2 regions of the Homoserinimonas flava genome follow, and region 2 is predicted to be linked to the other one. Evidence: predicted binding sites of a transcription regulator. Region 2 holds the regulator's gene; the other holds the start of a gene.
The links. Region 2 encodes LexA, which represses DNA repair genes until DNA is damaged. Its sites were predicted from a motif close to TCGAACANNTGTTCGA; they were not measured.
Positions count from the first base shown of each region.

Region 1: ACY48M_RS02370 (Rv2578c family radical SAM protein) is a predicted target of LexA. The motif match lies at 3,917-3,932, and genes of this name have one in related genera.

Region 1 covers NZ_JBUEQS010000001.1:503,482-510,052, reverse strand. Annotated here, with positions in the region: gene ACY48M_RS02400 (polysaccharide pyruvyl transferase family protein) at 1-291, shown strand, start outside; gene ACY48M_RS02395 (hypothetical protein) at 288-461, opposite strand; gene ACY48M_RS02390 (PspC domain-containing protein) at 532-732, opposite strand; gene ACY48M_RS02385 (DUF3097 domain-containing protein) at 804-1,667, opposite strand; gene ACY48M_RS02380 (SRPBCC family protein) at 1,824-2,279, shown strand; gene ACY48M_RS02375 (nucleoside/nucleotide kinase family protein) at 2,310-2,771, shown strand; gene ACY48M_RS02370 (Rv2578c family radical SAM protein) at 2,793-3,908, opposite strand; gene ACY48M_RS02365 (hypothetical protein) at 4,441-5,067, opposite strand; gene ACY48M_RS02360 (GNAT family N-acetyltransferase) at 5,128-5,442, shown strand; gene ACY48M_RS02355 (DUF7059 domain-containing protein) at 5,445-6,571, opposite strand, start outside.
Region 2 covers NZ_JBUEQS010000002.1:633,925-640,495, reverse strand. Annotated here, with positions in the region: gene hisH (imidazole glycerol phosphate synthase subunit HisH) at 1-16, opposite strand, end outside; gene hisB (imidazoleglycerol-phosphate dehydratase HisB) at 57-680, opposite strand; gene ACY48M_RS08480 (histidinol-phosphate transaminase) at 789-1,898, opposite strand; gene ACY48M_RS08475 (LysM peptidoglycan-binding domain-containing protein) at 1,942-2,277, opposite strand; gene lexA (transcriptional repressor LexA) at 2,569-3,249, shown strand; gene ACY48M_RS08465 (ABC transporter ATP-binding protein) at 3,389-4,315, shown strand; gene ACY48M_RS08460 (ABC transporter permease subunit) at 4,312-5,160, shown strand; gene hflX (GTPase HflX) at 5,251-6,571, opposite strand, start outside.

The DNA.
Region 1 (6,571 bases), on a different contig from region 2:
GTTGTCGGTTCGTCGCTGCACGCCGTCATTGTGGCCGAGAGTCTGGGGATTCCGGCCCGCGCGGTCGCAAGCCCGCACGAGGACGCGTTCAAATACGAGGACTACTACCTCGGTACCGGTCGCGATCCGAGCGGGCTGCTCGCGAACTCGGTCGACGAGGCTCTCGACCTCGGCGGTGCACCGTCACCCGAATGGGATGCGGCACCGCTGCTGGCGGCGTTTCCGCGCGACCTGTGGACCAACGACCAGAAGACCGGACCGATGCCGGCCCGGAGCTTGCGCTCTGGCTAGGGGGCGGTGCGCTTCAGCACGTGCACCGGAATCGCGACGGCGAGCGCAATCGCAAGAATCCCGGCGAGGAACGACACGAGCTCGAATCCCTCGATCTCAGGCGCGTACCCCATGAGAGCGATGCCGCCGACGAAAACGACGAAAGAGATCACGAAGGCGACGATGTTCATACGTCGACTCTATCGCGAGAGGGCCCCGTGCGTGCCCACCCCGCGTTCGCGTCACGGTGCCTTCGGAATGTCACGGCGCCTTCGGAATGAAGACCCACAGCAGCACATAGATGAGCACCTGCGGGCCGGGCAAGATGATCGAGAACAAGAAGATGAGCCTGACAACCGTCGTCGACCAACCGAAACGATTGGCAATGGCGGCACAGACCCCCGCGATGACGCGCCCGGTGCGTGGGCGCTGAAGCGATGGCGAACCCTGAAGAGTGGACATGCTGCAAGCCTGACGCGCCGCAACGATGCCCGCCATCAGGGTCTCCACCCATTCGACCCTGAACCGGCGGGCTAGTCTGCCTCTGCCGTAACGAAATCGATGAGCTGCTCAACCCGTCCGAGCAGCACCGGTTCGAGATCGGCGTAGGTGCGCACGGTGCCAAGAATGCGCTGCCACGCCCTCGCAATGTCGGCCTGATCATCGTGCGGCCAGCCGAGCGCCTCACAGATGCCGTGCTTCCATTCGATGCCGCGCGGGATCACCGGCCACGCGCTCAGGCCCACACGGCCGGGCTTCACCGCCTGCCAGATGTCGACAAACGGATGCCCCACCACAAGCACATTCGCGCCGTGCGGGCCCCTCGCGACCGCATCCGCGATCCGCTGCTCCTTCGAGCCGGCCACAAGATGATCGACGAGGACCCCAACACGGCGCTCCGGGGTCGGTCGGAACGCACGAATAACCGCGTCGAGATCGTCGACACCCTCCAGGTATTCCACGACGACACCCTCGACACGCAAGTCGTGGCCCCACACCTTCTCGACAAGTTCCGCATCATGGCGGCCCTCCACGAAGATGCGACTCGCGCGCGCCACCCGCGCCGTGTGATCGGTGACGGCGAGCGAACCCGACGCGGAGCGCAGCATCCCCGTCTTCGCTTTCGCAGCCGGGGCGACGAGCGTCACAGGCGAACCTTCGAGCAGAAACCCAGGGCCCAGCGGGAACACCCGCACGGTGCCCTTGAAGTCCTCAAGCTGCACGTGCCGACCCTCAATGCCGACCACCGCACCGCAATACCCGGTGTCGGTCCACTCGATGACAAGGTCGCCCACCGCCTCGACCGTCGGTGGCGCCGCGGCAGGCCTGCGGCGTGAAAAATCTGCGAGCACATCAGCGCTGTACCGATCGGGGCCGAAAAGGTCGTCGCTGCTCACCAGTCGAGGCTAGCTGCGGCAGACGACACCGCTGCGACCCCACGCGGATGCTCCGTGATCGCTGTGAAAAGCGCCACGAGGGAGCGATGCGTGACTAACGTCCGACACCGGGAGACACTCCCCAACCACACGCCAACCAACCGTAAGGAGCAGGTCATGGCCCAGGTAATCGAAGCAATCGATGTTGATGTTCCCGTCAACACCGCATACAACCAGTGGACGCAGTTCGAGGCGTTCCCCCACTTCCTCAGCATGGTGCAGTCGGTCACGCAGATCAACGATGAGACAATGCACTGGGTCGTGAAGATCGCCGGACAGGAGCGCGAGTTTGACGCGAAGGTCACCGAGCAGCTCCCCGACGAGCGCGTCGCCTGGAAGAGCATCGGCGGCGACGACAAGCACGCCGGCGTCGTCACCTTCCACAAGCTCAGCGACACAAGCTCACGCGTCACCGTGCAGCTCGACTGGGAGCCCCAGGATGCTCTCGAGAAGGCCGGCGAGGTGCTCGGCTTTGATGACCGCGCCATCAAGACCGACCTCAAGAACTTCAAGGAGTTCATCGAGAAGCGTGGTGTTGAAACTGGCGCCTGGCGCGGCGAGGTCGAGAACTGATCTCACCCACCCCGGTAGGACCCCCCAGCAGTGAACCCTGATGACCTCGCCAGCGCGGCGCCGAAGAACGACCTGTTCTCGGCGCTCACTGGCGAGGTCATCGCTCTGTTCGGCAGCGGGCGGCCCATCATTGCGATTGACGGTCACGCCGACAGCAGCGAAACCCTGGTGTTCGCCGATGCCCTCGCCACCAGCATCCGTTCGACGGACCGCAGCGTTGCGCGTGCAAGCCTCGGTGGCGATGCGGACCTCACCGCCGTGCGGTCCCTCATCGTCGCGCCATTCCGCACCGCCGGAGACGACGTGCTCGTTGTCGATGGCAGCGGGATCCTCGCCGACGGCCTCCGAGACCTCTGGCACTACACAATCTGGCTCGAGAGCCCACGCGCCGCGGTGGGGCCTCGCGACACCACCCTGCGGCTGCAGGCGAACGCCATCGTCGACAACCTCGACCCGGAGCATCCGCGGCGCGTCTTCGCTGATTTCTGCTAGCTGATAGCTGCTGCGCGGCCGTCAGAACAGCGTGGGCTGCGCGATTGCGCGTGCCGCGAACTCGGGTGGCAACTCCTCCGCGATGAGGGATGCCCCAGCCGCTGCTGACCGGGCGACCGTTCGTGTCTGATTCCCATCGGCATCAAGGGCGCTCGACATGACGCCGCCCGTCGATGGGTCCTCGACACCGCGCTCGAGGCCGTGGCGTCGGATGAGCGGCTTCACCTTCGCGGCGAGCCACTGGCGGTACTCCTTCGGCGCGTAGGCGCCCTTCGCATAGAGGGAGCGATAGCGGCCAACGAGGTGCGGATGCTCCCGCTGCAGCCACGCGAAATACCACTCCTTCACGCCTGGACGCAGGTGCAGTGCCGTGTAAATCACCGAGGTGGCCCCCGCCGCACGGATGCGCGCCAACGCGTGATCGAGATGATCGCGCGAATCGGTGAGGAACGGCAGGATCGGCATGAGAAACACGGTGCAGTCGAACCCGGCCTCGCGTGCCGCCGTGACCGTCGCAAGCCGCGCCGTGGCGGTCGGGGTGCCGGGCTCGACCGACTGCTGCAGCTCGTCGTCGAAAATCGCGATCGACATCGCCAGGTCGACCGGAACATGCTCCCGCGCCTCGGCGAGCAACGGCAGGTCACGCCGCAGCAGGGTGCCCTTCGTGAGGATCGAGATGGGGGTCCCCGACGATGCGAGCGCCGCGATGATGCCCGGCATGAGCCGGTAGCGCCCCTCCGCCCGCTGATACGGGTCGGTGTTGGTGCCGAGCGCCACCGGATGCCGTCCCCACGAGGGCTTCGCCAGCTCGCGGGCGAGCACCTCCCCCACATTCACCTTCACGATGATCTGGGTGTCGAAGTCGCGCCCCGAGTCGAGATCCAGATAGGTGTGGGTGGGTCTGGCGAAGCAGTAGGTGCACTGGTGGAGGCATCCGCGCATCGGGTTGATAGTCCAGCCGAACGGCATCTGACTTTGACCGGGGACCCGATTGAGCGCCGACTTGGCGAGCACCTCATAGAACGTGATGCCGTCGAACTCGGGGGTGCGCACGGTGCGCACCAGGTTGTTCAGTCGGGCGAGGCCGGGCAGGGCGCCCTCCTGCTCGCCGTTGATCTCCTGCCCGCTCCACCGCATGCACTCATTAGAACATATGTTCGGCTTACGATTTAGGTGAGATGAGGGGTAAACCAAGCGTTTCGGCCCGCAGACCGTTACCCGAGAGCACCCGTTCGGCTACCGGCTTCTGTTCCGACGTTTCGTTGCGTCAGTCGCGGCGCGACCGCATCCTTCGAATCAGAACCACGAGCCATACCAAGGCTGCGACACCCGCGACAGTCAGAGGCAGTACCACCGCGTAGTAGCCGACAGTGGCAATATCGCCGCCCTGCTGTTCGACGATGCCGCTGAATACGAAGAGAAGGATGGATACCGCGAAGAGAACGCTCGTGGCTCCAGACATCTTTCGTGAAAGAGCGCGGAGACGCGCCCTCTCCTGGTCACTGTCTGAGTTCATCTTCTGATCTGCCCTACGCATTAGTGGCGGTTACTGAATCTTTATACGCCAGAAACTAGATACAGGCTCAGGCGAGCGAAACGGTGCGCCGACGGGGAGCGGCATCTCACCCAAATCCTAAGCCGGACATATGTTCGAGTTATCCGCGCTGATTCATTCCAGAGTGGGGATCGGCTCGCCGGGGCCGGGTGGAGCCAGCACGACGTCGATGGCCTCGTCCCTGGTGATGTTTGTCGGGAAGTTGTAGCGAGCGAAGCGGTCCTTCGGGTCATCCGGGTTCTTCGGCATCGCGATGCTGGAGCGGCGCAGCGCCTCTACCAGCACATCGCGCTCCTCGGACGTCAGCATCTCCCCCTGGCGGCCCCGAAGGTTGATGCTCGCGAGACTCCGCTTGCCTACCGCGAGCACTACGGTCACGTCGCGAAAGCGCTTGTGACTGATCGCCTGAAGACGAGCAGTGTCGATGTGCTCGAAATCGGCAACAGTCCGCCCGACGCGGATCTGACCCGCATCAAGGCTGATCTCAGCTGCCGGGAAGCGAAAGTAAAGGAACAACGCGGCGATCGCGAGGAAAGCGGCCGCGACAGCGACGACAGCCGGAATAGACAGCCACAGAGGTACGTCGAATATATTCGCAGCGTGGAAGCAGATGAGCGCAACCTGACTACTCAAGAACACCGTCCACATCGGATTCGCTTGCCGTAGTCGGGCGGGCGCTCCGATTCGCACCCAGCCGGAGGCAAGCTCGACGGTTTCAGGTGCAGATCGGGGGTCTGACATGAGTGCACCTTAGCCCCGCGCACGGTGTGAATGTCAGGGGGTGTGGCGCAGGATGGTGTCATGAGCGAAGAGACCAGCGTGGCCACCGTCACCCCCAACGAAGCGATCCACCACTACGAGCTGAAGCTCGATGACGCGATCATCGGCTTCATCAACTATCGCGACGACGGCGACCGCCGCGTCATCCTCCACACGAAGATCGACGACGATCAGACGGGGCACGGCTACGGTACCCAGCTCATCGTCGGGGCCCTCGACGACATCCGCGCGCAGGGCAAACGCGCCGTCACGCTGTGCCCCATGGCGGCGGCCTATGTGGTGAAGCACCGCGACTACGACGACATCGTTGACCCGCCGCACGTGTTGGAGGGCTGAGTTTAGAAGCTGAGCTTAGAAGGCTGGGCCCACTCCGGCAGCAGCATCCCGGTAATGACGAGCTCGCGGATGCTCGGCAACAGTTCATCGAACAGCGCGGTCGCATCCACTTCGGTGAGCTGCGCGACCGCCCCGACGATGGCGCCGAGCGCAAGGTCGCCGTCGCACGCGCCCACGACGGCGGCGAGGCCGGTGTCGAGCGGCATGGTCCGAGCGAAGCCGCCACCCTGTCGCAGGGTCATGACGGTGGGGTGCTCGTCACCAGGCCAGTAGTGACGCTCTTCGGTGACGTCGCCCGCGAGCGTGAGCCGGGCATCCGCGAGCCCCTCGCCGTGCTCGGCAAGCCAGTCGTGCGCGGCGAAGGATGCAGCGATGTGCGAGCCGAGCGATTCGGTGCCGAGTTGGCCGGTCAGTCGCTCGAGGCGTCGGAGCGATGCCGTGCCAGACGCGGGCCGACGAAGTGTGATGTAGCCGAAGCCGATGCGCGTGACACCCCGCTGGGCGAAATCGTCGAGCCACGCCGTGTAGAGCGCGTCGAACTCCGGCGTGCCGGGCCGGGTGCCGCCATCACGGATCCACGTTTCGGCGTACTCCTCCACCGACTGCACCTCGCGCTCGATGACCCACGCGTCGAGACCAGTGCCGTCGGCCCAGGCACCGGCCCGTTCGAGTCCGTCGCCGTCGGCGCGGTATTCCCAGTTGCCGAGAAGCTGCGCGATACCACCGGGCGTGAGGTGCTCGGCGACCCCACGCACGACGCTCGCCACGAGCGCATCGCCCACGAGGCCTCCATCGCGATATTCGTAGCTCGGCACGCCGGCCGCCCGCGGCGTGATGACGAAGGGAGGGTTCGACACGATGAGGTCGAAACGCTCCCCCGCGACGGGGGCAAACAGGTTGCCGTGGCGAAGCTCGATCGATTCGATGCCCGCGAGGTCGGCGTTGAGGCGCGCGAGTTCGAGGGCTCGCGCCGAAATGTCGGTGGCGACGATGCGCCGCGCATGCCGGGCCGCGTGGAGCGCCTGGATGCCACATCCGGTGCCGAGGTCGAGCACTGAGTCGACATCGTTCCGCACGGTGAGGCCCGCGAGTGTGCGCGATGCCCCGCCGACACCGAGGACATGGGATT
Region 2 (6,571 bases):
GTCTCGCGTCGCTCATGCTGAGCCTCGCCACGAGACCGCGTCGATGCGCTCGTCTGTCACAGTGCACCCTTCGTCGACGGGATGCCGCGCACGCGAGCATCCGGCTCGATGGCCTTGCGCATCGCCCTGGCAAATGCCTTGAACTCCGCCTCCGCGATGTGGTGGGGGTCGCGACCGCCAAGCACGCGGATGTGGACGGTGAGGCCGGCGTGGAAGGTGATCGCTTCGAAGACGTGGCGCACCATCGAGCCGGTGAAGTGACCGCCGATGAGGTGGAACTCAAAGCCAGCAGGTTCACCTTCGTGCACAAGGAAGGGCCGGCCAGAAACATCGACGACAGCACTCACGAGCGCCTCGTCGAGGGGCACCATGGCGTCACCGAAGCGGGAGATGCCGGACTTGTCGCCGAGCGCCTGCGCGAGCGCCTTGCCGAGGACGATACCGATGTCCTCGACCGTGTGGTGGACATCAATTTCGACATCGCCGGTCGCGCGCACTGTCAGGTCGATGAGTGAGTGCTTCGCGAAGGCGGTGAGCATGTGGTCGAAGAACGGCACCGAGGTCGAGATGTCAGCGCGCCCAGTGCCGTCGAGGTCGAGCGAGAGCTCGATGCTCGACTCGCTCGTCTCGCGGCTCAGCTGCGCGACCCTGCGCCCGCTCGTCGTGGCCTGCTCTGCCATGGGGAATCCTTCTGTCGCGAGAACATCGACACCTCGTCGGAGTCGGTGCGGGCGGCCCGGCCGCCCTCCGTCAAGCTTAGCGACGCGCTACGCCCCGAAGCTCGGAGGTCAGGCAGCGCCGGATGCCGCGCCGCCGAATCCTGCACCGCCAAGCTGCTCGAGCGCGTCGAGGAAGACTGTCGTCTCCTCCTCGGTGCCTGCAGTAACGCGCAGGTGGTGCGGGATGCCGAGATCGCGGATGATGATGTCGCGCTCAAGCAGGGCTTCGAACAGCGCGTGCGGATGGTGCACCCCACCGAACAGCACAAAGTTTGCTTCGCTCGGCCACACCGTGAAGCCAAGCTTTGGCAGCTCGAGGAGCAGTCGGTCACGCTGGCGGCGGATATCGTCGACCATCGCGAGCATCTCGCTCGTGTGATCGAGCGCAGCGATCGCGGCCGCCTGGGTCAGCGCCGACAGGTGATATGGCAGGCGCACGAGCCTGATGGCATCACACACCGCCGGGTCGGCGACCATGTAGCCGACACGAGCGCCGGCGAAAGCAAACGCCTTGCTCATTGTGCGCGACACGATGAGCCGCTCACGGCCTTCGAGGAGTGTTAGCGCGGAATCGGTGCCCTCCGGGGCAAACTCCGCATACGCCTCATCGACGACGACCATGCCATCGGTCGCGTCGTACGCAGCAACGATTGTCTCGAGGGTCATCGGCGTGCCGGTCGGATTGTTCGGCGCACAGAGAAACACAAGGTCAGGTTTCGTCTTGGTCACCCACTCCCGGACGAGCTCGGGTGAGAGCTCGTAGCCTGCATCCCGCTCCCCCGCGATCCACGTCGTATCGGTGCCAGCCGCGATGATCGAATGCATCGAGTAGGTGGGAGGGAACCCCAGCACGCTGCGACCGGGCCCACCGAATGCCTGGAGGATCTGCTGCAGAACCTCATTGGACCCATTCGCCGCCCAGATGTGGTCCGCGGATGCCCCGTGGCCGACGTAGCGAGCAAGACTCTCGCGCAGTGTTGTGAACTCGCGATCGGGGTAACGATTGATGCCGAGCAGGGCCTGCGCGAGCGAGGTCACGACGTCGTGGGCAACCGCCTCGGGGATTGCATGCGTGTTCTCGTTGACGTTGAGCGCATATCGAACCTGCTTCTGCGGGGCACCGTAAGGGGTGAGCCCGCGAAGGTTGTCGCGGATGGGAAGGTCTGACAGTGAAGCCACCCCTCCATCTTAGGAGCCGAGCACGCCGGACTCAGGAGCCGAGCTAGTCGGAGTACTTGGCAGGAACCAGCAGCGGCTGTCCGGGAACGACATCGGCGGAATCGAGTTGATTGACCTGCACGAAGTCGGCGATCACCTCGCGCGGGTCTTCGTCTGGCGCGACAGCACTCGCAAGGGCCCACATGGACTGCCCAGCGCTGACCGTCACGGAATCGAGTGGCGCTCCAGCGGCACCGGTGGCCGTGGCCATTCCGCCGTTCAGGCCGAGGATGAGCGCGACGACGACGAGAGGTGAGGCTGCGAGCGTCGTGAAGACAACGCGGCCACGCCGGGTAAGGCGGAGTCGGGGACGGGGCTGGTGTGCTGCGGTGTTGCTCATGTCTGGTGCTCCTTTCGCCTGCGTGCTGCTCGAAATCCGTCGACCTGTGATCATCCGGAGAAAGAATCCGCACCCGGGATTCGGCCGGGAACCCCGGGGTGCGGATCTTTGTACCGAACATATCTTCGATTGTCTTCGAACGCAAGTGCGCATTTCTGGAGAAATACGCACCGAATTCGCCGACACACTCGAACAGATGTTTGTTCTCGAGCCCTGAGGCGGATACAGTTTCGATTGTCTGGTTGAAAGCAAAGCAGCAGCCACCGACATTCGGTTTAAGCGAGGAGCCCCATGGACGAGAAGCCTTCGACTCGACGGCGCAGGAACCTGAGCGAGAAGCAGCTCGCGATCCTGGAGTTCATCCAGCGCGCCGTTGCCAACCACGGCTACCCGCCGAGCATGCGGGAGATCGGCGACGCAGTCGGCCTCGCCTCGCTATCGAGCGTCACCCATCAGCTCGGTCAGCTTGAGCTCAGCGGCTACCTCCGCCGTGACCCCAATCGGCCGCGGGCGATCGAGGTGCTTATCGACGTGCCGCAGAGCGACCGTCTCGACTCCGAGTCGATGCCGGAAGCCGGCACCGCAACGCCCATTGGCGATGCCGCCATGGTGCCCCTCGTTGGCCGCATCGCCGCCGGCATCCCCATCACGGCGGAGGAACAGGTGGATGAGGTCTTTCCCATCCCCCGCCAGCTCGTCGGCAAGGGCGACCTCTTCATGCTCAAGGTCGTCGGCGATTCGATGATCGACGCCGCCATCTGCGACGGCGACTGGATCGTCGTGCGCCAGCAGAAGACGGCGGAGAACGGCGACATCGTCGCGGCCATGCTCGATGACGAAGCAACCGTCAAGGTGTTCCAGCAACGAGACGGTCACACCTGGCTTCTGCCACGCAACAGTGCCTTTGCGCCTATCCTTGGTGACTTCGCCGACGTGCTCGGCAAGGTCGTCGCCGTGCTCCGGGCCGTCTAGCCCAGAGCCGCGCGTCGGACTCGCCCCGACGATTATCATCCCGCGAATATCATCCCGACGACGGATGCCTATGACGCCGCGCATGCCCTAGCGTCGCAGCGGTGGGGCGATTGCCTCATGACGCAACGGAAGGGCAGGCATGATCGAGGCGACAGCGCTGAGCAAGCGCTACGGGAGCAAGATTGCAGTCGACAACGTCGACTTCACCGTGCGACCCGGCATGGTCACAGGATTTCTGGGGCCAAACGGTGCCGGAAAATCGACGACGATGCGGATGATCGTGGGATTGGACCGCCCGACCGGCGGCTCCGTCACGGTGAATGGCAAGGAGTACCGCCAGCACAAGGCCCCGCTGCGCGAGGTGGGTGTGCTGCTCGACGCCAAAGCGGTGCACACCGGTCGCTCCGCATACCAGCACCTCCTCGCGATGGCAGCGACCCACGGCATCGGCAAGACCCGCGTGCGTGAGGTCATCGAACTCACAGGGCTCTCGGCAGTCGCTCGCAAGCGTGTCGGCGGCTTCTCCCTCGGCATGGGACAGCGCCTCGGTATCGCGGCCGCCCTCCTCGGTGACCCCGCGACCCTCATCCTCGATGAGCCGGTGAACGGGCTCGATCCCGAGGGTGTGCAGTGGGTGAGAAGGCTCGTACGCCACCTGGCGAGCGAGGGGCGCACCGTGCTCCTCTCGTCACATCTCATGAGCGAGATGGCTCAGACCGCTGACCACATCATTGTGCTCGGGCGCGGGCGCATCCTCGCTGACGCCAAGGTTGACGAGATCATCGCCGGTGCCGGTGGGGCCACAGTCCGCGTGCGCACCCCGCGACCGGATCTCCTCGCCACGATACTCCCAAACGCGCAGCACACTCCGCTGCACGATGGGGCGACAAGCCTCAGTGGCGTGACTGCGGAACAGGTCGGTGACGCCGCCGCCGCGAGCGGCCTCGTGCTTCACGAATTGACACCAGTGGCGAGCTCGCTCGAAGAGGCCTACATGGCCCTCACACAGGACGAGGTTGAGTACCGCGCTGGCGGAGCCGACGCAACGACGGGAGCAACACGATGACCACGACGACCGCCCCCTCAGTGCGAACCGACGCCCACCTCACGCTGGCGCGCGTCGTGCGCTCCGAGTGGATCAAGTTCACCAGCCTGCGCTCGACCTACTGGACGAGCGGCATCATCCTCTTGCTCTGGCTCGCAATCGCGCTCCTCGTTGCGGTGAGTGCCGATTTCATGCAGGTCGACGCGAGCGGCCAGCCGATCGCGGCGACCGACGATATGAAGCAGTACATCACTATGGCTGCCGTGACCTCGGGGGTGACCTTCGGGGTGCTCGTCGCGGGCATCCAGGGCGTGCTTGTCATCACTGGTGAGTACTCGACCGGCATGATCCGCTCGAGTTTTGCCGCCGTGCCAGGGCGACTGCCCGTCTTCATCGGCAAAGGCGTTGTGCTGTTCGCCTGGATGTTCCTGCTCGGCGCCGTGAGCTCACTCGGAGCGTACCTCGTCGCATACCCGTTCCTCGCGGCCGATGAGTTGGCAGTGCCGCTGGGAGGCGAGGAACTCTTGGTGATGCTCGGGGCCTCGGTGTTCCTTGGCATTGTGGCGCTCGTCGGTCTCGGATTCGGAACCCTCGTGCGCTCAGGGGCCGGCGGCATCGCAATCGTCGTGGGGCTCCTGCTCGTATTGCCAGGAGTGCTCGCGCTCCTGTCGATCTGGATCGAGGAGATTGTGGAGTTCACCCCCTACCTGCTCGACTCCGCAGGCAACGCAATGATGGCGCTGTCTGGCAACGAGATTGCCCAGCAGTACGAGCTCTCCCCAGGCATTGCGACGCTCGTCGCCGTCGCCTGGGCCGCTGCAGCGCTCATCGCGGGGGCTGCCGCGTTGAAGACGCGAGACGCCTAACACGAAGCGAAGGGATGGTCCCACACGCCGAAGCGTGCGGGACCATCCCCTCGAAGTCTGCGCTGTCGGCAGCCGACTACTGAGTGCCGACTACTCAGCGCCGATCGACACGAACTCGCGCAGCCCCGCGACATCCTGTTCACGGATCTTCGCGTGGATGCGGGTGCCAGACTCCTCATACGTCGTCGACTCGATGACCGCGCGATCGTGCAGTGACGCGACGACGTCCCCGCGGTCATAGGGAACAAGGAGATCAACCTCGACAGAGGGTGACGGCAGCAGCTGTGCGATGCGCTCCAACAGCTCATCGATGCCCTCCCCCGTGCGAGCGGAGACGAAGATACCGTGCGGCTCAAGCCCGCGGATGAGGAGACGCTGGTCGTCGTCTGCGAGATCGGCCTTGTTGAACGCGACGATCTCGGGGATATCTCGCGCGCCAACCTCACCGATGACATCGCGCACCGTCGCGAGTTGGCTCGCCGGATCGGGGTGCGAGGCATCGACGACGTGCACGATGACGTCGGCCTCAGCGACCTCTTCGAGCGTCGAACGGAACGCCTCGACCAGCTGGTGCGGGAGATTGCGCACAAAGCCGACCGTGTCGGTGAGTGTGTAGTGTCGTCCGTCGTCGGTCACCGACTTGCGCACCGTCGCATCGAGTGTGGCGAAGAGCGCATTCTCGACGAGCACACCGGCCCGCGTAATGCGATTGAGCAGGCTTGACTTGCCCGCGTTCGTGTAGCCGGTGATCGCGACGCTCGGCACCTCGAAGCGGTTGCGGTTCGCCCGCTTCGCCTCGCGCGCCGGCGTGAAGTCTTTGATCTGACGGCGCAGCTTCGCCATGCGGGTATGGATGCGGCGGCGATCGAGTTCGATCTTCGTCTCACCCGGTCCACGGCTGCCCATACCGGCCCCCGCGCCACCCACCTGGCCACCGGCCTGGCGGGACATCGACTCACCCCAGCCTCGGAGCCTCGGCAGCAGGTATTCGAGCTGGGCGAGCTCAACCTGAGCCTTGCCCTCCCGGCTCTTGGCGTGCTGGCTAAAAATGTCGAGGATCACGGCGGTGCGGTCGATGACCTTGACCTTGATGACGTCTTCAAGCGCGCGTCGCTGGCTTGGCGCGAGCTCGCCATCGACGATGACCGTGTCGGCGCCAACCGCGGCGACAACATCGCGCAGTTCGTGGGCCTTGCCCTTGCCGAAATAGGTGCTCGGGTCGGGGGTCGCCCGTTTTTGAAGGAGACCGTCGAGCACGACCGCTCCTGCGGTCTCGGCGAGAGCAAACAACTCTCGCATTGAGTTCTCGGCGTCGCGGACAGCACCCTGCGCGTAGATGCCGATGAGGACGACCTGTTCGAGACGGAGCTGGCGATATTCGACCTCGGTGACATCGTCGAGTTCGGTTGAG